DNA from 4 places in the Shigella sp. SIG3 genome. Region 4 is predicted to be linked to each of the others. Evidence: predicted binding sites of a transcription regulator. Region 4 holds the regulator's gene; each other region holds the start of a gene.
What was found. Region 4 encodes CRP, which controls carbon source genes, mostly activating them, when cyclic AMP is high. Its sites were predicted from a motif close to ATGTGANNNNNNTCACAT; they were not measured.
Positions count from the first base shown of each region.

Region 1 (7,779 bases), on a different contig from region 4:
TAATAAACGCTATTTTTTGATCTCCCCCGGTAAAGTTGCCTATCTTTTAAGCAACAAAACTTGATTAACATCAATTTTGGTATGACCAATGCACCATTCATGTTATTCTCAATAGCGAAGAACATTTTCATTGCTGTAACCTGTTGTTAATTAAGAGCTATGTTAATAACCATTAATTAACAATTGGTTAATAAATTTAAGGGGGTCACGTTGACTACGCCATTGAAAAAGATTGTGATTGTCGGCGGCGGTGCTGGTGGGCTGGAAATGGCAACACAGCTGGGGCATAAGCTGGGACGTAAGAAAAAAGCCAAAATTACGCTGGTCGATCGTAACCACAGCCACCTGTGGAAACCACTGCTGCACGAAGTGGCGACTGGCTCGCTTGATGAAGGCGTCGATGCGTTGAGCTATCTGGCCCATGCGCGCAATCATGGTTTCCAGTTCCAGTTGGGTTCCGTCATTGATATTGATCGTGAAGCGAAAACAATCACTATTGCAGAACTACGCGACGAGAAAGGTGAACTGTTGGTTCCGGAACGTAAAATCGCCTATGACACCCTGGTCATGGCGCTGGGTAGCACCTCTAACGATTTCAATACGCCAGGCGTCAAAGAGAACTGCATTTTCCTCGATAACCCGCACCAGGCGCGTCGCTTCCACCAGGAGATGCTGAATCTGTTCCTGAAATACTCTGCCAACCTGGGCGCAAATGGCAAAGTGAACATTGCGATTGTCGGCGGCGGCGCGACGGGTGTAGAACTCTCCGCTGAATTGCACAACGCGATCAAGCAACTGCACAGCTACGGTTACAAAGGCCTGACCAACGAAGCCCTGAACGTAACGCTGGTAGAAGCGGGAGAACGTATTTTGCCTGCATTACCGCCACGTATCTCTGCTGCGGCCCACAACGAGCTAACGAAACTTGGCGTTCGCGTGCTGACGCAAACCATGGTCACCAGTGCTGATGAAGGCGGCCTGCACACTAAAGATGGCGAATATATTGAGGCTGATCTGATGGTATGGGCAGCCGGGATCAAAGCGCCAGACTTCCTGAAAGATATCGGTGGTCTTGAAACTAACCGTATCAACCAGCTGGTGGTGGAACCGACGCTGCAAACCACTCGCGATCCAGACATTTACGCTATTGGCGACTGCGCGTCATGCCCGCGTCCGGAAGGGGGCTTTGTTCCGCCGCGTGCTCAGGCTGCACACCAGATGGCGACTTGCGCAATGAACAACATTCTGGCGCAGATGAACGGTAAGCCGCTGAAAAATTATCAGTATAAAGATCATGGTTCGCTGGTATCGCTGTCGAACTTCTCCACCGTTGGTAGCCTGATGGGTAACCTGACGCGCGGCTCAATGATGATTGAAGGACGAATTGCGCGCTTTGTATATATCTCGCTATACCGAATGCATCAGATTGCGCTGCATGGTTACTTTAAAACCGGATTAATGATGCTGGTGGGGAGTATTAACCGCGTTATCCGTCCGCGTTTGAAGTTGCATTAATCGACGTACACTGGCTGATGTGGCATAAACGCCTTATCCGCCCTGGACAAATGGTACGAGCGGTAGGCCTGATAAGACGCGTTAAGCGTCGCATCAGGCATTCCTTCAGACTCCTCCGAATCCTTAAGTATTTCCAGTCATTCCCGCGCTTTTCATCTTCTGTCTGATAGCTGCTTTTCTCCTTCGCTTGCATGATTGGCATAACTGCAAAGAAGGAGGTGTTCCCGTGAATAAATCAATGTTGGCGGGTATCGGGATTGGTGTCGCAGCTGCGTTGGGCGTAGCGGCAGTGGCCAGTCTGAACGTGTTTGAACGGGGCCCGCAATACGCTCAGGTTGTTTCTGCAACCCCAATCAAGGAAACGGTTAAAACACCGCGTCAGGAGTGTCGCAACGTCACAGTGACCCATCGTCGACCGGTGCAGGATGAAAATCGCATTACCGGGTCGGTGCTCGGCGCTGTTGCTGGTGGCGTGATAGGGCATCAGTTTGGTGGTGGTCGCGGTAAAGATGTCGCCACTGTTGTGGGGGCGCTGGGTGGTGGATATGCCGGTAACCAGATCCAGGGCTCTCTCCAGGAAAGCGATACTTACACGACTACGCAACAGCGTTGTAAAACGGTGTATGACAAGTCAGAAAAAATGCTCGGTTATGATGTGACCTATAAGATTGGCGATCAGCAGGGCAAAATCCGCATGGACCGCGATCCGGGTACGCAGATCCCGCTAGATAGTAACGGGCAACTGATTTTGAATAACAAAGTATAACAAGGCTGTACTCTGCAATTTGGCCCCTCATTCGCTCAGGCTGAGGGGCTTTTTTTGCGACTTATTTCACCAGTTCGGGCCATAAACGCAAAGTCGTTCCGGCAATCTGCATCAGTTTTTCCAGCGATGCACCTTCGCGTGCGCTGATCGACATCCCCTGAATAATACAATTAAGGAATTCTGCCAGATGTGTCACGTCACAGTGGGTCGGGATTTCCCCGCGCGCTTGTCGTTGACATAAAAACTGCTGCAAAGTGCGCTCTTGCATCGCATGGCGTGATTTCAACGTATTGGCGATATCTCCTGAATCTGGGGAGAGGGTGGTGCAGTTGTTGATCATGAAGCAGCCTGCCGGGGTGTCTTTGCTGGTAAAGCAGTTGGCGATGGCAGCAAAATAGTCAGCCAGCGCAGACTCCACGCTTTTCTCTTCACAAAACAGCTGTGCTTCATGCTTAGCGGCAAAACGATCGATATAGCGGTCGAGAACGGCACGAAATAACCCCTCTTTGTTGGTAAATTCCGCGTATAGCGTGGGCGCTTTGGCTCCGGTCGCTTCGACGAGGTCCGCAAGAGAAGTCGCTTCATAACCGTGTTGCCAGAACAATTTCATGGCCTTATCAAGCGCGGCATCCCTGTCGAACACTTTTGGGCGGCCACGGCTTTTTTTTACACATTGTGTTGAGTCAGTTGCCATGATGCCGTTGTACCTGGTGACTGTGAATGAAAGGTTATTATAAAAATAATCACCTCCGTTCACCAGTCCAGATCCCATAAAAATAATTGCTTTCTATTTGACTGAAATTTAAAGATTTTTAAATTAATTAATGATTGTTATAAAAAATATCTTGTATGTGATCCAGATCACATCTATCATTTAGTTATCGATCGTTAAGTAATTTCTTGCGACGTCATTCATCTGCATAAGGCCACTATTATGAAAAACGTAAAAACCCTCATCGCTGCGGCGATTTTAAGCTCCATGTCATTTGCCAACTTTGCGGCTGTCGAAGTTCAGTCAACGCCAGAAGGCCAACAAAAAGTCGGTACTATCAGTGCTAACGCGGGGACAAATCTGGGATCGCTGGAAGAGCAGCTGGCGCAAAAAGCGGATGAGATGGGCGCAAAATCTTTCCGTATTACTTCTGTAACCGGTCCGAATACCCTCCATGGAACAGCAGTAATTTATAAATAAGCATTAACCCTCATTAATGCCTGCTACTGCTGATTTTTTCCCCGCGACATGCCGTGTCGCGGGGATTTTTTTTATCCAGGATTTACAGAGTTTGTGGGCTCACTTGATGACGGCGGACATCCACCGGCATCCCGGAACGGACATCCATCACATGTTGCATCACTTCAGCGTCAGTTTGTGCTGCATCTTTAAATGATTGCATTGCGCTATTCAGCGTAATTGGCAGCAGCTGCGGATCGTCATCAATCTTCTCTGACAGCGGCTGATGTACTTCAACCAGACGCGCACCGTTTGGTTCGGCAGAGACTTTTATCGGAGTGTTGATGATATTCACTTTGGTGCCTGGGGTGACCTAGCTAAAGAGTGTTTTGATATCGTCATCCCGCAGACGAATACAGCCAGAACTTACCCGCATGCCAATGCCGAAATCGGCGTTCGTACCGTGAAGCAAATAAACGCCGCCATAGGCCGCCAGACGAATCGCATGATGGCCCATTGGGTTATCCGGTCCAGCCGGCACTACCGCAGGCAACTCAATTCCCTGTGCTTTATAACGGGCGCGGATGTTTGCCGTTGGCGTCCAGGTTGGGTTTGCACGTTTGTCTGAAACGGTGGTCACCATTGTCGGTGTCAGCGTGTCACCACCTAACTGACCAATACCTATTGGATACACGGTTACCGAATTTTTACCCGGCGGGTAGTAATAGAGACGCAGCTCCGCAATGTTGATCACAATGCCTTCGCGCGGCGCGTCTGGAAGTAGGGTTGGCAACGGGATCGTTAACACGCTGCCCGCGCGCGGTACGTAAGGATCAACGCCGGGGTTAGCCTGTAACAGAGCGAGAAAGCCGACGTTATATTTTTTGGCGATGGCTTCCAGAGAACCACCGTCATTTTCCACCACATGAAATTTGTTTTCGCCAACCAGACGACTGCTCGCTGGCGGCAGCGGCCAGGTGTTGGCTTTTGCCGGTAGCGCCAGCGCCACGGCAGCGGCGAACGTAAAAAACGTTAGCCAGCGAGAAAAACGCGTTTTGATCATCACCAAAAATCCATAATAAATATAAGGTTATTGTAATAAACAGATAAGCCTGAATTATGGATGGTGACAGTGTCGGATAGTGCAGGAAAGTGCAAAGAATTTGTAAATGTTGCAGATGGGGGCGCAGAAACGCCCCCGATTTACATTAAGCGATCGCGTTCTCTTCCAGTTCACGCATAAACTGGCGTACCCATTCGATACGCGTTTTCCGCTCACTCAAATCCTGAATAAATTTCAGGCGCGTCGGACCATCAAGGCGGTAATGCTGCGGCTGTTTTTGCAGCAAACCAATCAACCAGGCCGGATTAACGTGATTCTTCTCGGCAAATTCGATCATCCCGCCTTTCTCATTACCTTCCAGCTTCCTGATCCCCAGTTTCTGCGCTTGCTGGCGCAGACGGGCAATATCCAGCAGGGTACGCGCCGGATCTGGCAGCAGGCCGAAGCGATCGATAAGCTCGACTTTGATCTCTTCCAGTTCGTTTTCCGTTTTGGCGCTGGCAATACGTTTGTAGAACGACAGACGCGTGTTCACGTCAGGGATGAAATCATCTGGCAATAGCGACGGCATCCGCAGCTCGACTTCTGTTTGCTGGCTGGTGAGATCTTCCAGCGACGGCTCGCGTCCGGCTTTCAGTGCATCGACGGCGTTTTCCAGCAACTCCATATACAGCGAGAAACCGATGGTTTCCATTGAGCCGCTTTGTTCTTCGCCAAGCAGTTCACCCGCGCCGCGAATCTCCAGATCGTGCGTTGCCAGCGCAAAACCTGCCCCGAGATCTTCCAGCGAGGCAATCGCTTCAAGACGTTTTTGTGCATCGGTAGTCATCGCTTTTGGATGCGGCGTCAGCAGCCATGCATATGCCTGATGATGTGAACGTCCGACGCGACCGCGTAACTGGTGCAGCTGCGCCAGACCGAAGTGATCCGCACGTTCAATGATAATGGTGTTGGCTGTCGGGATGTCGATCCCGGTTTCGATAATGGTGGTACAAACCAGCACGTTGAAACGTTGATGATGGAAATCATTCATCACCCGTTCCAGTTCGCGCTCGCGCATCTGCCCGTGACCGATGGCAATCCGTGCTTCAGGCACCAGTTCTGCCAGCCGTTCGGCGGCTTTCTGAATGTTTTCCACATCATTGTAGAGATAATAAACCTGTCCTCCGCGCAAAATTTCACGCAGGATCGCCTCCCGGACCACCAGGCTGTCATACTCACGGACAAAGGTTTTAACTGCCAGACGACGGGCGGGCGGCGTGGCGATAATCGACAGGTCACGCATTCCGCTCATTGCCATATTCAGCGTACGTGGGATCGGCGTTGCAGTAAGCGTCAGAATATCCACGTTCGCGCGCATCGCTTTAATGCGCTCTTTATGACGCACCCCGAAGCGGTGTTCTTCATCGACAATCAGCAGGCCTAAATCTTTAAACTTGACGTCACTTTGCAGCAGTTTGTGCGTACCGATCAGAATATCGATTTTCCCTTCCGCCACTTCCGCAAGGATTTGCGTCTGCTCTTTGGCGCTGCGGAAACGGGAGATCATTTCGATACGTACCGGCCAGTTGGCGAAACGGTCGCGGAAGTTGTCGTAATGCTGCTGCGCAAGAAGGGTGGTAGGCACCAACACCGCTACCTGCTTGTGGTTATCTACTGCCAGGAAAGCGGCGCGCATCGCCACTTCTGTTTTACCAAAGCCAACATCGCCGCACACCAGACGATCCATTGCCAGCGGCTGACACATGTCGTTAAGTACCGCATTAATGGCCTGCGCCTGATCCGGCGTGGTTTCAAACGGGAAGCTGTCGCAGAACAACTGATACTGCTCACGATCGTGTTTAAACGCGAAGCCCTCTTTGGCGGCGCGTTGCGCGTAGATATCCAGCAATTCCGCCGCCACATCACGCACTTTTTCCGCCGCTTTCTGCCGCGCGCGTGACCACGCATCGCCGCCAAGTTTATGCAGCGGGGCGTTTTCTTCCGCGCCACCTGCGTAACGGCTAATCAGATGCAGTGACGACACCGGAACATACAGTTTGGCGTCGTTGGCATAGGTGAGCATCAGGTACTCGCCAGTAATGCCGCCAGCTTCCAGCGTGGTCATTCCGGCATAGCGACCGACGCCGTGCTCCAGATGGACCACCGGCTGACCAATATGCAGCTCCGCAAGGTTACGGATCAGTGTATCGGGGTTGATGGTGCGGCGAGAATCCTGACGACGGCGGGCAACACGTTCACCGAGCAGATCGCTTTCGCAGATCAGCGCCAGATTACGCACCTTATCGACAAAACCATGTTCGGCAGCGCCAATCATCAGATAACGCCCACGGTCGCTGGCTTCATCAAGACGCATAATGCGTTGCGGAGCAATTTTAATTCGTGCGAGCAGTTCACCCAGCGCTTCACGGCGACCTTCACTTTCTACCGAGAACACCACCGGACCGTCGAAAGTCTCGAGGAACTTACGCAGCGCATCCAGCGGCGCTTTTTGTTGCGCCTGAACGGCCAGGTCTGGCAGTTTCTGGAAACCTAAATTGGCATTCGCGGCTTTTGTCGGTAAATGTTCAGTTTTTAGCTGCACTCGGGGCCAGTTTTTCAGCTCTGAGAAGAGCTCGTCCACCCGCAGCCAGAGCGATTGTGGTGGCAACAGCGGGCGCATCGGATCGACGCCGCGATTCTCAAAACGCGCCAGCGTGTCAGCCTGGAAACGTTCGGCACTGGTTTCCAGATCGCCAGTATTCACGAGCAAGGTATTGGCAGGGAAATAACTGAACAGCGGCGGCAGTGGTTCGCTGAAGAACAATGGCTGCCAGTACTCGATCCCGGCAGGTAATGTGCCTTTACTCACTTGCTGGTAAATATGTTCCGGATCGCGCTTCACTTCGAAGGTATCGCGCCACTGGCTGCGGAACAGTTCAATTGCCGCTTTATCGGTCGGAAATTCGTGTGCGGGCAGCAGATTGATCGCTTCTACTTCCTCCAGCGTGCGCTGGCTGTCGACGTCAAACACCCGCAGGCTGTCGATTTCATCATCAAAGAAATCAAGACGATAAGGCAGCTCACTCCCCATCGGGAAGAGATCCAGCAACGCGCCGCGCGTGGCGTATTCGCCGTGCTCCATCACCTGGTCAACATAGCGATAACCGGCGCTGTCCAGTTGGGTTCGTAATGCATCTCGTGACAGGCGCTGACCTTTTTTCATCACCAGCGCATGACCGTGGAGAAAACTGTGTGGGCAAACGCGCTGCATAAGCGTATTCA
Region 1 is NZ_JBQZXE010000004.1:27,056-34,834, reverse strand. Features, by position in the region: gene ndh (NADH-quinone dehydrogenase) at 211-1,515, shown strand; gene ACUU1I_RS01965 (glycine zipper 2TM domain-containing protein) at 1,742-2,281, shown strand; gene comR (TetR family copper-responsive transcriptional repressor ComR) at 2,343-2,975, opposite strand; gene bhsA (multiple stress resistance protein BhsA) at 3,216-3,473, shown strand; partial or broken gene ldtC (L,D-transpeptidase LdtC) at 3,556-4,518, opposite strand; gene mfd (transcription-repair coupling factor) at 4,661-7,779, opposite strand, start outside.
Region 1: bhsA (multiple stress resistance protein BhsA) is a predicted target of CRP. The motif match lies at 3,131-3,148, and genes of this name have one in related genera.

Region 2 (7,779 bases), on a different contig from region 4:
GCTTAATAACACGTATGCGGTGTTTAACGTTCGTGGGTAGTTTGCCCTTCGTAGGCAGCATCCGGCAGTCGGCGCATAATGCCTGATGCGACGCTTAACGCGTCTTATCAGGCCTACAGGTTTGTGCCGAACCGTAGGCCGGATAAGGCGTTCACGCCGCATCCGGCAGTTGGCGCACAATGCCTGATGCGACGCTTGACGCGTCTTATCAGGCCTACAAGTCTGTGCCGAACCGTAGGCCGTATCCGGCATGTCACAAATAGAGCGCCGGAAATATCAACCGGCTCACCCCGCGCACCTTTAATGCATCAGCCAACGGCTCAACGTCTTCCGGCGTGGCGCTCGCCCAGCTTTGCGCCTCGCCATACACGCCGTGGGCATGAAACGCGTTCAGGCGAACCGGAACATCTCCAAGTCCCTTGATAAACGCCGCCAGTTCTTCGATGTGTTGCAAATAATCCACCTGGCCTGGGATCATCAGCAAACGCAGTTCCGCCAGCTTGCCGCGCTCTGCCAGCAAATAGATGCTGCGCTTAATCTGTTGATTATCGCGTCCGGTTAATTGTTGATGACATTCGCTACCCCATGCTTTGAGATCGAGCATTGCGCCGTCACACACCGGGAGTAATTTTTCCCAGCCGGTTTCGCTCAACATACCGTTACTGTCCACCAGACAGGTGAGATGGCGCAGTTGCGGATCGTTTTTGATAGCAGTAAACAGCGCCACTACAAACGGCAGTTGGGTCGTGACTTCGCCGCCGCTTACCGTTATCCCTTCAATAAACAGCACCGCTTTGCGCACATGGCTAAGCACTTCGTCCACGCTCATGGATTGCGCCATTGGTGTGGCATGTTGCGGACACATCTTCAGGCAGGTATCACATTGCTCGCAGACCACAGCGTTCCACACCACTTTGCCGTCAACAATCTGCAACGCCTGATGCGGACACTGTGGCACGCACTCCCCACAGTCATTGCAACGTCCCATCGTCCACGGATTGTGACAGTTTTTGCAGCGCAGATTGCAGCCCTGCAAAAACAGAGCCAGACGACTGCCTGGCCCGTCAACGCAGGAGAAGGGGATAATCTTACTGACTAAAGCGCATCTGCTGTTCATGGCTTATCACGCGCGGCTGGCGTTCCAGAATACGAGTGTTGCGTGCGGCTTCTTCGCCCAGCCAGGTGGTGTTGGTGCGTGAACCTTCGGCGCGATATTTTTCTAAATCCGACAAACGCACCATATAACCGGTAACGCGAACCAGATCGTTACCGCTGACATTGGCGGTAAATTCACGCATTCCGGCTTTAAAGGCACCGAGGCAAAGCTGTACCAGTGCCTGCGGGTTACGTTTGATGGTTTCGTCGAGCGTCAGAATGTCGCTGATGCCGGAATAATAATAAGCATGATGCGGGGCGACAGTTTGCAGATGGGTGATCGGATCTGGCTCATCGCCATACGGCAAACGCGCGCCCGGCGTGGTGCCGATATCGGAACTGATCCCCGACTGTGCGTGTAACATGGCGCGTTTTTGCCAGCCATATTTCACGGGGGTATTGGCGACAAACTCCGCCAGTTGCGCGCTGATGCGATAACCCACTTCATTTGCGGCGGCTTCTTTACCGTAGCGCGCGGCAATCCCTTCTTTCTCACACAGCAAGTTAACCGCTTCCGCCAGCCCATACATGCCAAACATTGGCACAAAACGTTCAGGGTTAATCAGCCCTTCTTTCACCAGGAAGCTATTCTCAAAGAAGTGTGATTGTTGATAGAGGAATTCACACCGCGTATCGATGATGGCGATCTGCTGCTGGCAGTAGTGCGGTAGAGTGCGCGTAAAGAAGTCATCCAGCGATTCGCTGCGCTCGGCAATGGCTTTCAGGTTAAGGCGTACCAGCGTGCTGCCACCACCCGCCAGCGGCAGTGAGTTGTAACAGCTCACAATCCCGTAGCCCCCTTTTGTGAAAATTTTATCATGCACCGGACCGTTGGCGATGTGCGGTTTGCTACATTCACAGATGTTCTTCGCCACTTCCAGCAGCAGGTCATCAGGGGTGATTTCAGGATCGTAGATAAAGGTCAGGTTCGGTGAAACCTGCGCGTCTGCACGTAAGATCGCGCGGGTAATGGGCGAATCAGACGGGCCGATATTGGCGTGCATAAAGGCATCTGGCAGGGTTCTGTCGAGGTAACGCCAGAAACGTTTTATTCGAACATCGATCTCGTTTTGTGTTAGAATTCTAACATACGGTTGCAACAACGCATCCAGTTGCCCCAGGTAGACCGGCATCGATGTGACCGACGGTACGTGGTGGTAAAGAATGGTCAGCAGAGAGAGTGCGTCATCAAGATCTTTCGCGCCTTCCAGCTCCAGCCATTCGGAACCGTTCGCCAGAAAACGAGCGTAATCGGGTAAGACATAGCGCGGTTTGTACGGCGCATGACCTTCAAACATATCGCAGATTACACCTTCATCCAGCGCGCGGCGGGCTTCGGCAGGAAGCTGTGGGTAAGGCAGATTGTTTTCTGCTTCCAGTGCCAGAAAATGGCGCTTCTGCTCCGGGCTAAGCACTGGGCTGGTGACAATTTGCTGGCAACGTTGTTGCAGTGCATTTTCATGAGAAGTGGGCATCTTCTTTTCCTTTTATGCCGAAGGTGATGCGCCATTGTAAGAAGTTTCGTGATGTTCACTTTGATCCTGATGCGTTTGCCACCACTGACGCATTCATTTGAAAGTGAATTATTTGAACCAGATCGCATTACAGTGATGCAAACTTGTAAGTAGATTTCCTTAATTGTGATGTGTATCGAAGTGTGTTGCGGAGTAGATGTTAGAATACTAACAAACTCGCAAGGTGAATTTTATTGGCGACAAGCCAGGAGAATGAAATGACTGATCTGAAAGCAAGCAGCCTGCGTGCACTGAAATTGATGGACCTGACCACCCTGAATGACGACGACACCGACGAGAAAGTAATTGCTCTGTGTCATCAGGCCAAAACTCCGGTCGGCAATACCGCCGCTATCTGTATCTATCCTCGTTTTATCCCGATTGCTCGCAAAACTCTGAAAGAGCAGGGCACCCCGGAAATCCGTATCGCTACGGTAACCAACTTCCCACACGGTAACGACGACATCGAAATCGCGCTGGCAGAAACCCGTGCGGCAATCGCCTACGGTGCTGATGAAGTTGACGTGGTATTCCCGTACCGCGCGCTGATGGCGGGTGACGAGCAGGTTGGTTTTGACCTGGTGAAAGCCTGTAAAGAGGCTTGCGCGGCAGCGAATGTACTGCTGAAAGTGATCATCGAAACCGGCGAACTGAAAGACGAAGCGCTGATCCGTAAAGCGTCTGAAATCTCCATCAAAGCGGGTGCGGACTTCATCAAAACCTCTACCGGTAAAGTGGCTGTGAACGCGACGCCGGAAAGCGCTCGCATCATGATGGAAGTGATCCGTGATATGGGCGTAGAAAAAACCGTTGGTTTCAAACCGGCGGGCGGCGTGCGTACTGCGGAAGATGCGCAGAAATATCTCGCCATCGCAGATGAACTGTTCGGTGCTGACTGGGCTGATGCGCGTCACTACCGCTTTGGTGCTTCCAGCCTGCTGGCAAGCCTGCTGAAAGCGCTGGGCCACGGCGACGGTAAGAGCGCCAGCAGCTACTAAGTAAGATGCTTTACGCCTGATGCGCTGCGCTTATCAGGCCTACGAGACGTATCTACCCGTAGGCCGGATAAGGCGTAGACGCATCCGGCAAAAGCCGCCTCATACTCTTTTCCTCGGGAGGTTACCTTGTTTCTCGCACAAGAAATTATTCGTAAAAAACGTGATGGTCATGCGCTGAGCGATGAAGAAATTCGTTTCTTTATCAACGGTATTCGCGACAACACTATTTCCGAAGGGCAGATTGCCGCCCTCGCGATGACCATTTTCTTCCACGATATGACAATGCCTGAGCGTGTCTCGCTGACCATGGCGATGCGAGATTCAGGAACCGTTCTCGACTGGAAAAGCCTGCATCTGGATGGCCCGATTGTTGATAAACACTCGACCGGCGGCGTCGGCGATGTCACTTCGCTGATGTTGGGGCCGATGGTCGCAGCCTGCGGCGGCTATATTCCGATGATCTCCGGTCGCGGCCTCGGTCATACTGGCGGTACGCTCGACAAACTGGAATCCATCCCTGGCTTCGACATTTTCCCGGATGACAACCGTTTCCGCGAAATTATTAAAGACGTCGGCGTGGCGATTATCGGTCAGACCAGTTCACTGGCTCCGGCTGATAAACGTTTCTACGCGACCCGTGATATTACCGCAACCGTGGACTCCATCCCGCTGATCACTGCCTCGATCCTGGCGAAGAAACTGGCGGAAGGTCTGGACGCGCTGGTGATGGACGTGAAAGTGGGTAGCGGCGCGTTTATGCCGACCTACGAACTCTCTGAAGCCCTTGCCGAAGCGATTGTTGGCGTGGCTAACGGCGCTGGCGTGCGCACCACCGCGCTGCTCACCGACATGAATCAGGTACTGGCCTCCAGTGCAGGTAACGCGGTTGAAGTTCGTGAAGCGGTGCAGTTCCTGACGGGTGAGTATCGTAACCCGCGTCTGTTTGATGTCACGATGGTGCTGTGCGTGGAGATGCTGATCTCCGGCAAACTGGCGAAAGATGACGCCGAAGCGCGCGCGAAATTGCAGGCGGTGCTGGACAACGGTAAAGCGGCAGAAGTCTTTGGTCGTATGGTAGCGGCACAAAAAGGCCCGACCGACTTCGTTGAGAACTACGCGAAGTATCTGCCGACAGCGATGCTGACGAAAGCAGTCTATGCTGATACCGAAGGTTTTGTCAGTGAAATGGATACCCGCGCGCTGGGGATGGCAGTGGTTGCAATGGGCGGCGGTCGTCGTCAGGCATCTGACACCATCGATTACAGCGTCGGCTTTACTGATATGGCGCGTCTGGGCGACCAGGTAGACGGTCAGCGTCCGCTGGCGGTTATCCTCGCGAAAGACGAAAACAGCTGGCAGGAAGCGGCGAAAGCGGTGAAAGCGGCAATTAAACTTGCCGATAACGCACCGGAAAGCACACCAACTGTCTATCGCCGTATCAGCGAATAACGGTATACTGATCTGATCATTTAAATTTGAAGCACTGAGTACGGAGAACATATGAAACGTGCATTTATTATGGTGCTGGACTCATTCGGCATCGGCGCTACAGAAGATGCAGAACGCTTTGGTGACGTCGGGGCTGACACCCTGGGTCATATCGCAGAAGCTTGTGCCAAAGGCGAAGCTGATAATGGTCGTAAAGGGCCGCTCAATCTGCCAAATCTGATCCGTCTGGGGCTGGCGAAAGCACACGAAGGTTCTACCGGTTTCATTCCGGCGGGAATGGACGGCAACGCTGAAGTTATCGGCGCGTACGCATGGGCGCACGAAATGTCATCCGGTAAAGATACCCCGTCTGGTCACTGGGAAATCGCCGGTGTCCCGGTTCTGTTTGAGTGGGGATATTTCTCCGATCACGAAAACAGCTTCCCGCAAGAGCTGCTGGATAAACTGGTCGAACGCGCTAATCTGCCGGGTTACCTCGGTAACTGCCACTCTTCCGGTACGGTCATTCTGGATCAACTGGGCGAAGAGCACATGAAAACCGGCAAGCCGATTTTCTATACCTCCGCTGACTCCGTGTTCCAGATTGCCTGCCATGAAGAAACTTTCGGTCTGGATAAACTCTACGAACTGTGCGAAATCGCCCGTGAAGAGCTGACCAACGGCGGCTACAATATCGGTCGTGTTATCGCTCGTCCGTTTATCGGTGACAAAGCTGGTAACTTCCAGCGTACCGGTAACCGTCACGACCTGGCTGTTGAGCCGCCAGCACCGACCGTGCTGCAGAAACTGGTTGATGAAAAACACGGCCAGGTGGTTTCTGTCGGTAAAATTGCAGACATCTACGCCAACTGCGGTATCACCAAAAAAGTGAAAGCGACTGGCTTGGACGCGCTGTTTGACGCCACCATCAAAGAGATGAAAGAAGCGGGTGATAACACCATCGTCTTCACCAACTTCGTTGACTTCGACTCTTCCTGGGGCCACCGTCGCGACGTCGCCGGTTATGCTGCGGGTCTGGAACTGTTCGACCGCCGTCTGCCGGAGCTGATGTCTCTGCTGCGCGATGACGACATCCTGATCCTCACCGCTGACCACGGTTGCGATCCGACCTGGACCGGTACTGACCACACGCGTGAACACATTCCGGTACTGGTATATGGCCCGAAAGTAAAACCGGGCTCACTGGGTCACCGTGAAACCTTCGCGGATATCGGCCAGACTCTGGCAAAATATTTTGGTACTTCTGATATGGAATATGGCAAAGCCATGTTCTGATGGATTTGGGCGGAGCGTTGACTCCGCCTTTGTTATGTCACAAAAAGGATAAAACAATGGCTACCCCACACATTAATGCAGAAATGGGCGATTTCGCTGACGTAGTTTTGATGCCAGGCGACCCGCTGCGTGCGAAGTATATTGCTGAAACTTTCCTTGAAGATGCCCGTGAAGTGAACAACGTTCGCGGTATGCTGGGCTTCACTGGTACTTACAAAGGCCGCAAAATTTCCGTAATGGGTCACGGTATGGGTATCCCGTCCTGCTCCATCTACACCAAAGAACTGATCACCGATTTCGGCGTGAAGAAAATTATCCGCGTTGGTTCCTGTGGCGCAGTTCTGCCGCACGTAAAACTGCGCGACGTCGTTATCGGTATGGGGGCCTGCACCGATTCCAAAGTTAACCGCATCCGTTTTAAAGACCATGACTTTGCCGCTATCGCTGACTTTGACATGGTGCGTAACGCAGTAGATGCAGCTAAAGCACTGGGCGTTGATGCTCGCGTGGGTAACCTGTTCTCCGCTGACCTGTTCTACTCTCCGGACGGCGAAATGTTCGACGTGATGGAAAAATACGGCATCCTCGGCGTGGAAATGGAAGCGGCTGGTATCTACGGCGTGGCTGCAGAGTTTGGCGCGAAAGCCCTGACCATCTGCACCGTGTCTGACCACATCCGCACTCACGAGCAGACCACTGCCGCTGAGCGTCAGACCACCTTCAACGACATGATCAAAATCGCACTGGAATCCGTTCTGCTGGGCGATAAAGAGTAATTGTGTTTCGCTGAAAGGCGATTGTCGTGTTAAGCCGGAGTGGGGGACTGCTCCGGCTTTTTAGTATCTATTCATCAATAGCAACTGATTTATAGATTTACTATTATTTTTCATATGGATAGAAAATAAAATACATTCAAGTATCTATTCACGAATCTATTCATTTATGTTCAGCCGTCATCCAGGAAGGGCATATCAGCAACTCTGGTGGACAACCATAAATTTCTGCCATTTTGCTTTTGATGTTTGAGCTAAGCCGTTCCGTCTTTTCGATCTGTTTTAGAGAATTAATCGAGATACCTAACATTTTACTTACTTCAGCAAGCGATAATTTATGCCTGATACGCACGGCGGCTAGCCAGGAAATACGCTGGCTGAACATTAAATTGATAATCTCCCGTTCCTGGTTTTCCAGATCGATCATATTTCCTTCCTTGGATATTTTAATCAGCGAGTTACCTTACCGCCCCCGCTATCCACGTCGACAACTCCCGTAGCTCTTTTTCCTGGTCCGGGAAGTCAACCAACAGCGCTTCGCACTCTTGTTGCAGCATATCCGCGCGGTACAGGCAGCCTTGCAGTCGCCCGGCGAGGGCTTCCAGCGGCGCGGGG
Region 2 is NZ_JBQZXE010000013.1:37,032-44,810, reverse strand. Features, by position in the region: gene ACUU1I_RS04835 (metal-dependent hydrolase) at 1-40, shown strand, start outside; gene ACUU1I_RS04830 (YjjW family glycine radical enzyme activase) at 254-1,117, opposite strand; gene ACUU1I_RS04825 (YjjI family glycine radical enzyme) at 1,089-2,630, opposite strand; gene deoC (deoxyribose-phosphate aldolase) at 2,888-3,667, shown strand; gene deoA (thymidine phosphorylase) at 3,794-5,116, shown strand; gene deoB (phosphopentomutase) at 5,168-6,391, shown strand; gene deoD (purine-nucleoside phosphorylase) at 6,448-7,167, shown strand; gene ACUU1I_RS04800 (helix-turn-helix domain-containing protein) at 7,328-7,591, opposite strand; partial or broken gene lplA (lipoate--protein ligase LplA) at 7,623-7,779, opposite strand, start outside.
Region 2: deoC (deoxyribose-phosphate aldolase) is a predicted target of CRP. The motif match lies at 2,741-2,758, and genes of this name have one in related genera.

Region 3 (7,779 bases), on a different contig from region 4:
TTCACCGTCAAAGACCTGTACGAAGCGATTTTAGAGCTGTTCGACCAGGAGCTTTAATCTCTGCCCCGTCGCTTCTGGCGGCGGGGAAAATGTTGCTTATCCCTCTCATTCCCCTTCTTTCTCCTGCGATACATTTAACGAATAGTGCGTTTTACCGCGACACATCATTCACAAAATGAATACATACGGTAAAAAAAGCACATTATGCAAAATTCATTATCTAATTGAAAATACTATAATTAATAATAAATAACCGTGTTTTTTATACTTTTTTGTTATTAAAATTCACATTTTTAACACTTAGTATCAACTGAAACAGTTAGCGTGGTATTAATTAGTTCAATAATTAGTGTATGCTTGATTTTGTGATATGGGTCACGAAACAAAGGCCCAGCTAAAAGATTATGTCGAGGTAAAAATCATGAAAATCAAAACCACTGTAGCTGCATTAAGCGTACTTTCTGTTCTCTCTTTCGGTGCATTCGCTGCCGACTCCATTGATGCTGCACAAGCACAAAATCGTGAAGCAATCGGGACCGTATCCGTAAGTGGTGTGGCGTCTTCGCCAATGGATATACGTGAAATGCTGAACAAAAAAGCGGAAGAGAAAGGCGCAACGGCCTACCAGATTACTGAAGCTCGTAGCGGTGACACCTGGCACGCTACGGCTGAACTGTACAAATAAACCCTCATCGTTTTGTCCGACGATATTGCCCCCGGTTCGGGGGCTTTTTTTTGCGCTAATGACGAACATTAAAACGCAAATGCCCTTCCAGCTCTTCCTCTGCCTCATCAAACAGCAATATTAACGCGCCAAAACGGCGACGCGTTTTCTCTCCCAGATGAACAAATTCAATCTCAAGTGGTAGCGGCAGGACATCGTTCATTAACACATCCCATAGTGAGTCAAGATCGCGTACCTTATCTTTAGCCAGACCAAGGGTTTGGCTAAAGTCACGATAAAAATCCTCCTGACTCTCAATCTCATTAAAATCAAAGGCATAAATATTCATCTGTTGCCACCGTCACGTTTCGCGGCGAGTTCTGCCGTGCATCGCTAAGTATAGCCATGAAAAAACCGACGCTTTTGGCGTCGGTTTTGACTTAACTATCGGTCAACGCATGTTGATACTTATGGAGCATCCCCGCCAGCCGATGAACCGGTTCCGTCACCTGCGGTGGCGCTTGCCAGATGCGTAGCTTTTCCTGGTAGATTTCCAGTTCTTCCAGCAACTGGCCAAAGTACCGACGACGTTTATCATCGCTACGGGCAGATATCACATGGTCTGCTGTGCGGCGCATTTGTCGGTGAAACGCCGATAAATCCTCGTTAACCGGGATCGGCGCATCACGCAGGCGCTGGTGCGCGATAATCATCGTCAGCGCCAGGCGAAATTTCGGCAAATCCCCTGGGAACTTATTCATCAGCAAAAACAGCTGCTGATAAAGTGCCGGGAGGTGGTTCTCTTTACGACGTGCCACATTGGTAGTCATCGCGGAAACAGCGGCAGAAACAAACTGATTAAGCAGTACACGTCCAGTCCTGTCGCGCGATTTATCCCGCACCAGCAAAATAACGGTGAACGCGAGCACACAGCCGACGATTTGCCCTAATGCGCTGTCGAGAAACTGACTGAAATGGAAAGTCATCGGGTTATCCAGCACGATAATATTTATGGTGCTGGCCAGTGCCCCCATCGAGCCCAGTCGCCGTTTCTGTACTTCTATACCGAGGAAGAATCCCAGCACTGCCAGGCTAATACACAGCAGCAACATGCTCTGTTGGGTATTAGGGATAATCACCAAAAAGTAGAGCAGCCCTAACGGCAGCGCGGCCAGCGTCCCATAGATAAAGTCGATCGCCACCATGCGTGGATTCGGCAAACGCATTGCCAGTGACGTCACGACCGCAATCATCACCATTGCACCACTGCCGGAAGTCCAGCCCGTCCACAGCCAGAAAAGCGTGCCCAGAATGCAGGAAAGTGTGGTTCGCCAGAAGTTAACCATTGCATGATGACGTTCGGCTGACTCTACTTTTACTTCCGGTTCGCCTTGCAGGATCTCTTCTTCGGTGGCGTTGATTTTTGTGTTACTGATAACGCCGCGCTTGAGAAGCTGATAACGCGTTGCCGCCGCGACCCAGCTATAAATGGTGACAGGCGTTTCCCGTTCCCCGGTCCAGGCGATAACTCTCCGCAGGCGTTTGAGCTGCTTGTGGACGTCCTGCGCGGTTTCTACCGGCGTGTCAAAAAATTCGCGGAAAGTATCAGTGATCAATTCCGGGCGCGTATTCTGAATAAGATAAGTTTCGCAGGATTGGGTAATCAGCGTCAGCGATAGCGTATTGATCGCTTTTAAACGTCGATTGGCCCGCGCCCAGCGGGAAGATTCCATATTCAGGTTGCTGCGCATGCCTTGTAGTGCCGTGGTGCGTCGCACCAGGTCGCCCCAGGCTTTATCGACAACTTCACCATCGCCATGCTTGATACAGAGTTGCATTAATTGATATTGCGCGACCAGCAAACTTTCCAGCTCTCGATCTACTTCTTGTTTGATCGATCGCGGAGAAAAGAGCAAATCCGCCATAATCGCACACACAATACCGATAACGATCTCGCTACAACGTTCGACGGCAAACTGCGGCGTAAGCAATGGTTCCGGCTGAATGGTGATCACAATGATCAGCGCGGTATAACCGGCCAGCCCCCACGCGTACGAGTTTTCTATTCGTACCAGCGAGGATATCCAGGTACAAAAACCGGCCCAGATACAGCACACCAGAATCATCAATAATGGTGCGCGGATCATCGCAATGATGATCACCAGTCCGGCAATACAGCCAATAAATGTGCCGATGATGCGCAAAAAGCCACGATAGCGAATAGCGCCAGAATACGGTTCACCTCCCGCAGCAAAGGCCGGACCGGCGGCAACAATCGCCGCTGTCAGTACCGCCCAGCGTGGCGTTTCCAGCTGGAAGTGAAAGCCAACAAACAGCGCCAGTACAATGGCGGTCGCCAGTTTTACCGCAAAGCGAATATGTTGGTTAGCAATGGAGAAAATACCCATCGTGATTAACCAAACTCACGCAGGCGATGGGCCATTTTACGGAAGAACGAATCCTGGCTTTCGTCGCGATCTTGTTTGCCAGTGACCACCACTGTAGCAGTGGTGCCCGCAGGCCAGATGTTCTCTTGCTGGTTGTCGAGACGAATACGAACCGGAACACGTTGCGCCAAACGCACCCATTCAAGGTTAGAGTCGATGGTCGCCATCCCTTTGTCGTCACGCGTGCTGCTGGCGTTGGTGACCCCAGCGGCAACACTATCAACAGTCCCTTTCAGCACTTTGTTACTGCCAAGCGGCGTGATCTCTGCACGATACCCCGGACGCACCCCTTCCAGCTTAGTTTCTTCCATATAGGCCAGTACATAGAAGGAGTTCTGTTTCACCAGCGCAACCGCCGTTGATCCTCGAGTAATAAACTCACCGGTATAGACGTTGAGGTTGGTCACCCAGCCATCTGCTGGCGCTCGGATCACCGTGCGTTCAAGATCCAGTTTTGCCAGATCGCGGGTCGCCTGCGCTTTCGCTAACTGATGCAGAACCGTTTGTAGTACGTTGTTAGCCTGGTCGATCTCTTCGCGAGACATCGCCTGCACACCGAGACGGTTACGACGTCCGGCCTCCTGGCGTTTCTCCTGTGCCAGTACCTGATAATAAGCAACATCGGCTTGCGCTTCCTCAAGCGCCTTTTGATAGCGCGGCTGGTCGATGGTGAACAGTATCTGTCCTTTTTTCACCAGCTGGTTATCATGAACATTCACCTGGGTAATGAGTCCAGAAACGTCCGGCGCGATCGCAACGACGTCAGCGCTAAAGCGCGCGTCACGCGTCCAGGGGGATTCGGTGTAATAGACCCAGGCATTAAAAATTGCGATGAAGGCCAGAATGACTAATACGACCGTGATGGCCGTACGGGAGAATTTTCTTATTAGTGTTTTCACTTCAACCTCAAACGAACAGTCGCGATATCAAATAAAACAAGCAGCAATAGAGCGCGGTGTTGAACAACGCCGGATGCCAGACAAAGTCGTAGATACCTGTTGGCACAAGTACCCGGCGCACCAGCCAGAAAATCGCCAGTGATAAAAGCAATTCAAAAAATATCGGTGGGAAGGACAGCCCAAACACCACGATAACGGGAAACAGACTCATGTTGACCTTGGTTGTATAGAGAGAGCAGGCGTTATTATTTTCAGCATCTGTCGCCGCAGAGAAGGGCATGGAAAGCCGGGCGAGAGCAACATTGCTGTAGATTGATATTTAATATATTAGCGTAACTGTTATGCTGTTATCTATATTATGTGATCTAAATCACTTTTAAGTCAGAGTGAATAATGGAACGACTAAAACGCATGTCGGTGTTTGCCAAAGTAGTTGAATTTGGCTCTTTTACCGCCGCCGCCAGACAGCTACAGATGAGCGTTTCGTCCATCAGTCAGACGGTGTCAAAACTGGAAGATGAGTTGCAGGTAAAGCTGTTAAACCGTAGCACACGCAGCATTGGCCTGACCGAAGCCGGTAGAATTTACTACCAGGGCTGCCGTCGTATGCTTCATGAAGTGCAGGATGTTCATGAGCAACTGTATGCCTTCAATAACACCCCCATCGGGACGCTACGCATTGGCTGTTCTTCAACTATGGCACAAAATGTTCTCGCCGGGCTGACAGCCAAAATGCTGAAAGAATACCCAGGTTTGAGCGCCAATCTGGTTACCGGAATTCCAGCCCCCGACCTGATTGCCGACGGTCTGGATGTGGTGATCCGCGTCGGCGCGTTGCAGGATTCCAGCCTGTTTTCCCGCCGTCTTGGCGCGATGCCAATGGTGGTGTGCGCCGCGAAAAGCTATCTCACACAATACGGCATACCGGAAAAACCCGCCGATTTAAGTAGCCATTCATGGCTTGAATACAGCGTGCGGCCCGACAATGAATTTGAACTGATTGCACCGGAAGGGATCTCGACTCGCCTGATCCCGCAAGGGAGATTTGTGACTAATGATCCGATGACGCTGGTGCGCTGGCTAACGGCGGGTGCCGGGATCGCCTACGTGCCGCTGATGTGGGTGATCAACGAGATCAATCGTGGGGAGCTGGAGATCCTGCTGCCGCGTTATCAGTCAGATCCACGCCCGGTTTATGCGTTATATACCGAAAAAGATAAGCTGCCGCTGAAGGTACAGGTCGTGATCAACTCGCTGACGGATTATTTTGTTGAGGTCGGTAAATTGTTTCAGGAGATGCACGGGCGCGGGAAAGAGAAGTAATTCATATTGTACTGTTACGTTCTACAAACCTGTGCCAACGGGTTCCCCTCACCCTAACCCCAGAGGAGCGAGGGGACCGTTCGTGCACGTAGAAAGATTAATTATCCTTCTGAAAATAATGAAATTATTACGCAGTACCGCCAACAGTCAGGTTATCGACTTTCAACGTTGGCTGGCCCACGCCAACCGGCAAACTTTGCCCTTCTTTACCGCAGACACCCACGCCGTTATCCAGTTTCAGGTCGTTGCCAACCATCGAAATCTGCTGCATGGTTTCGATACCGGAACCAATCAACGTTGCGCCTTTCACCGGCTTCGTTACTTTACCGTTTTCAATCAGATATGCTTCTGAAGTGGAGAAAACGAATTTGCCGGAGGTGATATCCACCTGACCGCCACCAAAGTTCGGTGCATAGATACCGTACTCAACGGATTCAATAATTTCTTGCGGGGTCGATTTACCCGGCAGCATATAGGTGTTGGTCATACGCGGCATGGGCAGATGGGCGTAGGATTCACGGCGACCGTTGCCAGTCGGCGTCATCCCCATCAAACGCGCGTTGAGTTTATCCTGCATGTAGCCTTTCAGAATGCCGTTCTCAATCAGCACGTTGTACTGGCCTGGCGTACCTTCGTCATCAATCGCCACCGAACCACGGCGATCGACCATCGTGCCGTCATCAACCACGGTACACAGTTCTGAAGCCACCAGCTCCCCGACCTGTCCACTAAATACTGAAGTGCCACGGCGGTTGAAGTCGCCTTCCAGACCGTGACCTACCGCTTCATGCAACAGCACGCCCGGCCAACCTGCGCCAAGTACTACCGGCATGGTGCCCGCTGGTGCAGCAACGGCAGAAAGATTGACCAGCGCCATACGCACTGCTTCTTTTGCCCATGCATCCGCACGGACTTCGCCGTCAAGATCGGCAAGGAAGAACTCATAACTAAAACGACCGCCGCCGCCACTGGCACCGCGTTCGCGTTTGCCATCTTCTTCGACCAGAACGCTCACGGAAAGACGCACCAGCGGACGGACATCCGCCGCTAGCGTGCCGTCGGTGGCCGCAACCAGAATTAATTCATAGACACCACTGAGGCTGGCAGTCACTTCCTGTACGCGCTTGTCCGCTTCGCGAGCAACCTTATCGACGCGACGCAGGATATCCAGCTTCTCTTCACGGCTCATGCTTTGCAGCGGATCTACCGAGGTATACAACGGGCTATGCTCTACCGCGCCCAGCGTCTGTACTTTGCCATCACCACTATCACGGACGATGGTGCGCGCCGCTTGCGCACTCTGTTCCAGCGCCAGCAGGCTGATTTGGTCAGCGTAAGCAAATCCGGTTTTTTCACCGCTGATTGCACGCACGCCAACGCCCTGATCGATGTTGTAAGAACCATCTTTAATAATGCGGTCTTCTAAAACCCAGGATTCGTGATAGCTCGACTGAAAATAGAGATCGCCATAATCAAGGCGACGTTCGGCCAGTTGACCGAGGATCGCGAACAAGTCCTGATGTTTCAGGCCGTTCGCCGCTAGCAATTGTTCACTTACCAGGTTCAGACTCATCGTTTTTGCTACTCGTTAGTTACTGCAGTAGAGGATTTTTTACGGCTGCCGGATGCGGCGTGAACGCCCTATCCGGCCTACAGTTATGTTCCGGCTCGTTGGCCTTTGGCAACGATTATCATATGAGATTGGGGCAATTACGCGCCCTCGTCAAATCATTGCGCTTTTTCTTTACGCGGTTGGCGCAACACTTCGTTGATTTGCGGATCATCCAGCGGACCCGAAATGTGATAGCGCAAAATGGAGACTTTGCTCCACAGCGGCCCCAGCACTTTACTGGCGGCAAACACTGCCGCGCCAACAATGGGGTTAACCGCAAAAGCCGCAGCCACGCCCACCGTCGCAGAAATCTCTGGTGCGACAACCGCTTCCATATTCAGGTCTCGACGTACCAGATTTACCGACCCTTTCATGGCGATATCCGCCTCCAGGCCATCCACCAGCGTGTCGTCGGTGTGCATAACGCCGTCTTTAATCCACGCGGTGCTGCGAATGGAGTCAAAATAGAACCCTTCGCCAAAAGTGTCTCTGAAATCAAAACGCAGCTTACGCATCAGGGCATCTACGCTCAATAAGCGCAGCAATTGCCCGGCATGTCCGGTATTGATTTCGGTAATTTCGCCTTTACCCAGTTGAGTATGAATGATGCCATTCAACGTCGCTTCATCTGGCTGCCAGGGTGCTTTGCGCCAGTGTAAATCGTAATCCACATTAAATGACGACTGGCGTATGGGCGTCGTGACACCAAAAAATTCTGCGGCGGCATCAATTTTCTGCCCACGCAGTTTTCCTTTCAGCGAGGTACGTTCATTCCCCGGATTATTAACCCATTCACCATCGGCAGTAAGCCGCGAGAAACCAGTATCAATCAGT
Region 3 is NZ_JBQZXE010000022.1:19,622-27,400, reverse strand. Features, by position in the region: gene argR (transcriptional regulator ArgR) at 1-57, shown strand, start outside; gene yhcN (peroxide/acid stress response protein YhcN) at 422-685, shown strand; gene ACUU1I_RS06770 (barstar family protein) at 741-1,013, opposite strand; gene aaeB (p-hydroxybenzoic acid efflux pump subunit AaeB) at 1,105-3,072, opposite strand; gene aaeA (p-hydroxybenzoic acid efflux pump subunit AaeA) at 3,078-4,010, opposite strand; gene aaeX (p-hydroxybenzoic acid efflux pump operon protein AaeX) at 4,018-4,221, opposite strand; gene aaeR (HTH-type transcriptional activator AaeR) at 4,404-5,333, shown strand; gene tldD (metalloprotease TldD) at 5,461-6,906, opposite strand; gene yhdP (AsmA2 domain-containing protein YhdP) at 7,062-7,779, opposite strand, start outside.
Region 3: aaeR (HTH-type transcriptional activator AaeR) is a predicted target of CRP. The motif match lies at 4,369-4,386, and genes of this name have one in related genera.

Region 4 (7,779 bases):
CCGCAGAGGCTTTAGCGCGCCTTGAAGAGCTGAGGAGGCACTATGAGCGATAAATTCGGCGAAGGGCGCGATCCGTATCTTTATCCTGGCCTTGATATCATGCGTAACCGGCTGAACATCCGCCAGCAGCAGCGGCTGGAACAGGCCGCTTACGAAATGACGGCGCTGCGTGCTGCGACCATTGAGCTTGGTCCGCTGGTGCGCGGTTTACCGCATTTGCGCACTATCCATCGCCAGCTGTACCAGGATATTTTCGACTGGGCAGGGCAACTGCGTGAAGTTGATATTTATCAGGGCGATACGCCGTTCTGCCACTTTGCTTATATCGAAAAAGAGGGCAATGCCCTGATGCAGGATCTGGAGGAAGAAGGTTATCTGGTTGGCCTGGAGAAAGCGAAGTTCGTCGAGCGGCTGGCGCATTACTATTGTGAAATCGACGTGCTGCATCCCTTCCGGGTGGGAAGTGGTCTGGCACAGCGGATCTTCTTCGAGCAACTGGCGATTCATGCCGGATATCAACTGAGCTGGCAGGGTATCGAAAAAGAGGCTTGGAATCAGGCAAATCAGAGTGGGGCAATGGGGGATCTCACCGCACTGCAGATGATATTTAGCAAAGTGGTAAGCGAAGCCGGGGAATCTGAGTAAAATAGTGCGGTTCTTTCGTACCGGAGCCGCCATGATCCTGCTTATAGATAACTACGATTCTTTTACCTGGAACCTCTACCAGTACTTTTGTGAACTGGGGGCGGATGTGCTGGTTAAGCGCAACGATGCGTTGACGCTGGCGGATATCGACGCCCTTAAACCACAAAAAATTGTCATCTCACCTGGCCCCTGTACGCCAGATGAAGCCGGGATCTCCCTTGACGTTATTCGCCACTATGCCGGGCGCTTGCCGATTCTTGGCGTCTGCCTCGGTCATCAGGCAATGGCGCAGGCATTTGGCGGCAAAGTTGTGCGCGCCGCAAAGGTCATGCACGGCAAAACCTCGCCGATTACACATAGCGGTGAGGGCGTATTTCGGGGGCTGGCAAATCCACTTACCGTGACACGCTACCATTCGCTGGTGGTGGAACCTGACTCATTACCAGCGTGCTTTGACGTGACGGCCTGGAGCGAAACCCGCGAGATTATGGGGATTCGCCATCGCCAGTGGGATCTGGAAGGTGTGCAGTTCCATCCAGAAAGTATTCTTAGCGAACAAGGACATCAACTGCTGGCTAATTTCCTGCATCTCTGATTTCCGATTGCCATTCAGTGATTTTTTATGCATATTTTGTGATTATAATTTCATATTTATTTATGCGTAACAGGGTGATCATGAGATGGCAATTGAACAAACAGCAATTACACGCGCGACTTTCGATGAAGTGATCCTGCCGATTTATGCTCCGGCAGAGTTTATTCCGGTAAAAGGTCAGGGCAGCCGAATCTGGGATCAGCAAGGCAAGGAGTATGTCGATTTCGCGGGTGGCATTGCAGTTACGGCGTTGGGCCATTGCCATCCTGCGCTGGTGAACGCGTTAAAAACCCAGGGCGAAACTCTGTGGCATATCAGTAACGTTTTCACCAATGAACCGGCGCTGCGTCTTGGGCGCAAACTGATTGAGGCGACGTTTGCCGAACGCGTGGTGTTTATGAACTCCGGCACGGAAGCTAACGAAACCGCCTTTAAACTGGCACGCCATTACGCCTGTGTGCGTCATAGCCCGTTCAAAACCAAAATTATTGCCTTCCATAACGCTTTTCATGGTCGCTCGCTGTTTACCGTTTCGGTGGGTGGGCAGCCAAAATATTCCGACGGCTTTGGGCCGCAACCGGCAGACATCATCCACGTTCCCTTTAACGATCTCCATGCAGTGAAAGCGGTGATGGATGATCACACCTGTGCGGTGGTGGTTGAGCCGATCCAGGGCGAGGGCGGTGTGACGGCAGCGACGCCAGAGTTTTTGCAGGGCTTGCGCGAGCTGTGCGATCAACATCAGGTATTATTGGTGTTTGATGAAGTGCAGTGCGGGATGGGGCGGACTGGCGATTTGTTTGCTTACAGGTACTACGGTGTGACGCCGGATATTCTGACTTCTGCGAAAGCGTTAGGCGGCGGCTTCCCGATTAGCGCCATGCTGACCACGGCGGAAATTGCTTCTGCGTTTCATCCTGGTTCTCACGGTTCCACCTACGGCGGTAATCCTCTGGCCTGTGCAGTAGCGGGCGCGGCGTTTGATATCATCAATACCCCTGAAGTGCTGGAAGGCATTCAGGCGAAACGCCAGCGTTTTGTTGACCATTTGCAGAAGATCGATCAGCAGTACGATGTGTTTAGCGATATTCGCGGTATGGGGCTGTTAATTGGCGCGGAGCTGAAACCACACTACAAAGGTCGGGCGCGTGATTTCCTGTATGCGGGTGCAGAGGTTGGCGTAATGGTGCTGAATGCCGGACCGGATGTGATGCGTTTAGCACCGTCGCTGGTGGTGGAAGATGCGGATATCGATGAGGGGATGCAACGTTTCGCCCACGCGGTGGCGAAGGTGGTTGGGGCGTAAATAAGACGCATCAGGCAAAATATGTCGGATGCGGCGTGAATGCCTTATCCGATGGTTTAGCCTGTATTACGCCTTCGAATCCCGCAACTTGCGACTCAGCCAAATCCCGTGATGCGGTCGCTGACGCCATGCCATCGACGAAATGGTGTGCATGGTGTTCAGATGGCCAATAACCCGCTGTAAATGCTGCTCCAGCGTACCTGCCGCGCCTTCGTGCGGCTGCATCTCCGGCGCATCCATGATATTGGCATCGCCAGAACTACCCGGTTCGTCATACTCCAGTCGCTGCTGACAACGCTGAATGGCGATTTCACAAGACTGTAAATACTCTTGTGCCAGTTCAGGTGGCAATGCCCGGTGTTCCCGCGCCAGCGTGGTCATGGCATTAATATGCTCAACAATAAACTGGCTGTGCGTTACCCACAGTTTCATATCTGCCAGATAATGGCTGTTGAATGCCGGTTCCTGCATCGCCTGATTCAATGAGTTATACAGAGTGTTATGCGCCTGATTTACCCGCATTCTCTGCCAGGCCAGTGGCGTTGGTTGCGGGTCCTCGCTCAGAATCAAGCGAATCGCTTCCTGATAGGCTTCTAAAGCATCATGGGCGTTTTTACGCAATAACCCGCTCTGCCACTGCGGCCACAGCCAGACGGTACCACCGAAAGCAATCAAACAACCAATAATGGTATCGATAAGACGTGGAAGGATGTACTGCTCACCGTTCAGCCACAACAGTTGCAGGGTATACACTGCGGTAATAGTAAAACCGACCGTTGCCCAGCCGTAGTTTTTGCGCAATATCAGGTAGCTGGCGAGGGTGGTAATCAGCATCAACGTCAGGGTGTAACCTTCGGGAATTTTAAAGTGCAGCGCTACGCCCGCAATGATTAACCCGACCACGGTTCCCACGGAGCGATTCACAATCCTCAGACGGGTTGCGCCATAGCCATTTTGTGTCACCAGCAATACCGTCATCAGGATCCAGTACGACTTCGGCAGATGCAGCACGGTGCCCATCAGGCTGGCAACGCTTAACATCACACTGAGTCGTCCGGCATTGCGTAGCGCCGGAGACTTTAGTGACAGATAACTTTTCAGTGCCGGAAGCAACGGCATTCGCCGCTGTTTATCGGCCAGTAAGTCACGGGCATAGAGCGGTTTTTGGGTGCGCAGCACGCGGGCGATGCGGCTGAAATGCCAGTAGCAGAATTGCCCAACCGGATTATCCGGATGCTGGCGGGCGATTTTTTCCAGTGCGCCAATTTGCTTTTCCATCGTAAAACGCGTTGGCAGGCGATGGTAAAGAATGTCATCAGCCAGCACGCGCAGGCGAGCGGCGACGGTTTGCGCATTCCAGCGGATAACTTCTTCCGCATGGCTACGCTCGACCAGTTTTTGCACCTCTTCCGGCTGATGCAAACTGACCGAAATATGTTCCTGCAAATCCAGCGCCTCCTGGAAAATACGCAGCATCCGCTTGTAATCGGTATTGTTTTGCGCGGAAAGCATATGCATTTGCTGATAGCACTGAGTAATTAAATCGACCGCTTTTTGCTGGCGCACCAGCAGCGGTGGCAGCGCTTTTTCAGGATCGGTGTGCTGGGTAAGCAGGCTGTATTTGGCTTCACAATAATCTGCCAGTTCACGGTACAGCAGACTTAGTGACTCGCGCAGCGGTTGTTCGCGCCAGATCCAGAACCAAAACCAGTTAAACAATCCGTACCAGAGAGTGCCCAACGCATAGATGAGCAATGGTTCCCAGACCGGCATGTATCCCGCCAGACTGAGGGTAAAAATGGCGGCGAGCAGCGATGCAGGAAGCAATTTTGCGTGCAATGGCCCCAGCTCAGCAGTGACGCCAAGTACCAGCGTTAATCCGGTCAGCAAAAAGGGCAGGGGAACATCTTTTACCAGTAGCAGCTGTGTCAGTAAGCTACAGGTGGCAAACAGCGACGCACCAATGATTAAGTGTTTGAAAAAACGTTTATGAGGCGTATCAAGGCCCGCAATATTGCAACAGGCAGGAACGAGGGAGAAGAGCAGACCGAATCGTAATTCGCCAAGCATTAACCCAACGGCCACGGGCAAACATAGCACCAGCGTTTGTCGAAGTGCATAGTTGATATCGGGGTGATAAATCAGTCTGCGCCACATCGGGGGAAACAAAATGGCGCGCTACCAGGTAACGCGCCACTCCGACGGGATTAACGAGTGCCGTAAACGACGATGGTTTTACCGTGTGCGGAGATCAGGTTCTGATCTTCCAGCATCTTCAGAATGCGTCCCACGGTTTCACGAGAACAGCCGACAATCTGACCGATTTCCTGACGGGTAATTTTGATTTGCATACCGTCCGGGTGAGTCATAGCATCTGGTTGTTTTGCCAGGTTCAGCAGAGTCTGTGCAATGCGGCCCGTCACGTCGAGGAACGCCAGGTTGCCCACTTTCTCTGAAGTGACTTGCAGACGACGCGCCATCTGTGCAGACAGACGCATCAGAATGTCCGGGTTTACCTGAATCAATTGGCGAAATTTTTTGTACGAAATTTCAGCCACTTCACAGGCGGTTTTCGCACGTACCCATGCGCTACGTTCCTGGCCCTCTTCAAACAGGCCCAGTTCGCCAATAAAATCACCCTGATTCAGATAGGAGAGGATCATTTCTTTACCCTCTTCGTCTTTGATCAGCACTGCCACAGAGCCTTTAACGATGTAGTACAGCGTTTCCGCTTTTTCACCCTGGTGAATAAGCGTGCTCTTGGATGGGTACTTATGAATGTGGCAATGAGACAAGAACCATTCGAGAGTCGGGTCTGTTTGCGGTTTGCCAAGCACCATGCGCGGTTATCCTCTGTTATAAGCTTTCTCCAGAGCCAGATAACGCCGCTGTCTCTGGATTGCCGAAATATGCTTCCCGCTACCTGGGAAGGGGCTATCAACTGTACTGCACGGTAATGTGACGTCCTTTGCATACATGCAGTACATCAATGTATTACTGTAGCATCCTGACTGTTTTAGCATAGCTTTCGCTTTGTGTCTCCTGGTGTCTCGCTTCAGCATGACCCAGGTCGCCTTCCGTTGCGCGATTTGGTTAGTACGCGTACTCTGTCAGGAAAATTGACGCAGTGGAGTAGCAAAAATGCAAGCGCGAGTGAAGTGGGTCGAAGGGTTAACTTTTCTGGGCGAATCCGCCTCTGGTCACCAGATTTTAATGGACGGCAACTCAGGCGATAAAGCACCAAGTCCGATGGAAATGGTGTTGATGGCGGCGGGTGGTTGCAGTGCCATCGATGTGGTTTCGATCCTGCAAAAAGGGCGTCAGGATGTGGTCGATTGTGAAGTAAAATTGACCTCTGAACGCCGCGAAGAGGCACCACGCCTGTTTACGCACATTAATCTGCATTTTATCGTCACCGGTCGCGACCTGAAAGACGCAGCGGTTGCGCGTGCGGTTGATCTCTCTGCCGAGAAATATTGTTCAGTGGCGTTGATGCTGGAAAAAGCGGTGAATATTACTCACTCGTATGAAGTGGTTGCCGCGTGACTTAACTATCCCGTTGTGAAGCCGGATAGTATTTTATCCGGCATAATAGCAAAGTTACTCGATTTTCTTTCCTTCCATCAATCGTTGCACCAGCAGCAGCATAATTAATTCCATTGCCAGCCCCATTTTGCCGCCAGGTACCACTAACGTATTGATGTGGGAAATGAATGAGCCTTGCAACATCGCCAGCAGCCAAGGGAAATCGATCCCTTCCAGATTACGAAAATGGATCACCACAAAGCTTTCATCCAGCGACGGGATACCTTTTGCCGCGAACGGGTTTGAAGTGTCGACGGTGGGAACGCGCTGGAAGTTAAGATGGGTGCGGGAAAACTGCGGTGTGATGTAGTTGATATAGTCTTCCATTGAACGCACTACCGAGTCCATCACTGCTTCTCGTGAGTGCCCGCGCTCGCTGGTGTCGCGGATCAGTTTTTGAATCCACTCAAGGTTAACGATAGGCACTACGCCGACCAGTAAGTCCACATGCTGCGCAACGTTATGCTGTGGCGTGACTACGCCGCCGTGTAAACCTTCATAAAACAGTACATCAGTGGGTTCTGGTAAAGGTTGCCAGGGGGTGAATGTTCCCGGTACCTGATTCCAGGGTACGGCTTCGTCGTAGGTATGCAGATATTTGCGAGATTTCCCTTTGCCGCTCTGACCGTATTCAATGAAGGTTTGTTCCAGCAGGCCGAAGTCGTTCGCTTCGGGGCCGAAGTAGCTGATATGCCGCCCGGCGTCGCGCGCTTTGCGGATCGCCATGTCCATTTCCGGGCGGGTGTAACGGTGAAAACTGTCGCCTTCCACCTCAGCTGCATGCAGATTTAACTGCGCGAATATTTTACGAAACGCGAGGCTGGTGGTGGTGGTCCCCGCGCCGCTGGATCCTGTTACCGCAATGACCGGATGTTTGGCAGACATAGTAACTCCATGACTTAGCTATCACTATTATCTCGTCCGCCGACGGTTGCAGGTTATTCGCGAAACTGACTGCGCGGCATAATATTGACCGTTTCGTGCAGTTCCGACCATACCAGCACCGCTTCTCCGCACTGTAGCTGGCGTTTGACGTCGGCGACTTTCTGTTCAAGTGTACGCTCATGTTCACCATAATCGGTGCCTTCACGTAACACAAAGCTTTCAATTAAATTTTCCAGCGTTTCGGGGGAGAGGTCTTGCCACGGAATCAACATGATTTCGCCTCCAGATACGTTGTTAACCAGTCAGGAATGCGTGACTCCAGCCACATTTGCGGATGAAGTAATGTACCGCCAATAAAGCCAACATGACCGCCATGTTCAGTCAGTTGATACTCCACCTGCGAGGGGAGACTTTCCGGTTTTGGGATCACCTGATGATCCATAAACGGATCGTCTTTGGCGTGAATAATCAGCGTCGGTTTGGCGATCCGGTTCAGCATCGGCATGGCGCTACACTGACGATAATAGTCGATAGCGTCGGCGTAGCCGTGAATTCTGGCGGTGATTAGATCGTCAAATTCACGGATGCGACGTACCGATTTTAACTGCGCGAGATTAATCGGCAGCGTTCCGGGGTAGGCTGCCAGCTTGCGCGCGGCATTGGCTTTTAACAGGTTCAGCAAGTAACGCTGATAAACGCGGGAAAAGCCCTTTTCCATATGATAGCTACAGGCTTCCAGCATAAACGGCGCAGAGACAATCAC
Region 4 is NZ_JBQZXE010000003.1:29,092-36,870, reverse strand. Features, by position in the region: gene ACUU1I_RS01485 (YhfG family protein) at 1-53, shown strand, start outside; gene ACUU1I_RS01480 (putative adenosine monophosphate-protein transferase Fic) at 43-645, shown strand; gene pabA (aminodeoxychorismate synthase component 2) at 677-1,240, shown strand; gene argD (bifunctional acetylornithine/succinyldiaminopimelate transaminase) at 1,326-2,546, shown strand; gene ACUU1I_RS01465 (YccS/YhfK family putative transporter) at 2,613-4,703, opposite strand; gene crp (cAMP-activated global transcriptional regulator CRP) at 4,754-5,386, opposite strand; gene ACUU1I_RS01455 (OsmC family protein) at 5,688-6,092, shown strand; gene ACUU1I_RS01450 (phosphoribulokinase) at 6,147-7,016, opposite strand; gene ACUU1I_RS01445 (YheU family protein) at 7,070-7,288, opposite strand; gene ACUU1I_RS01440 (hydrolase) at 7,282-7,779, opposite strand, start outside.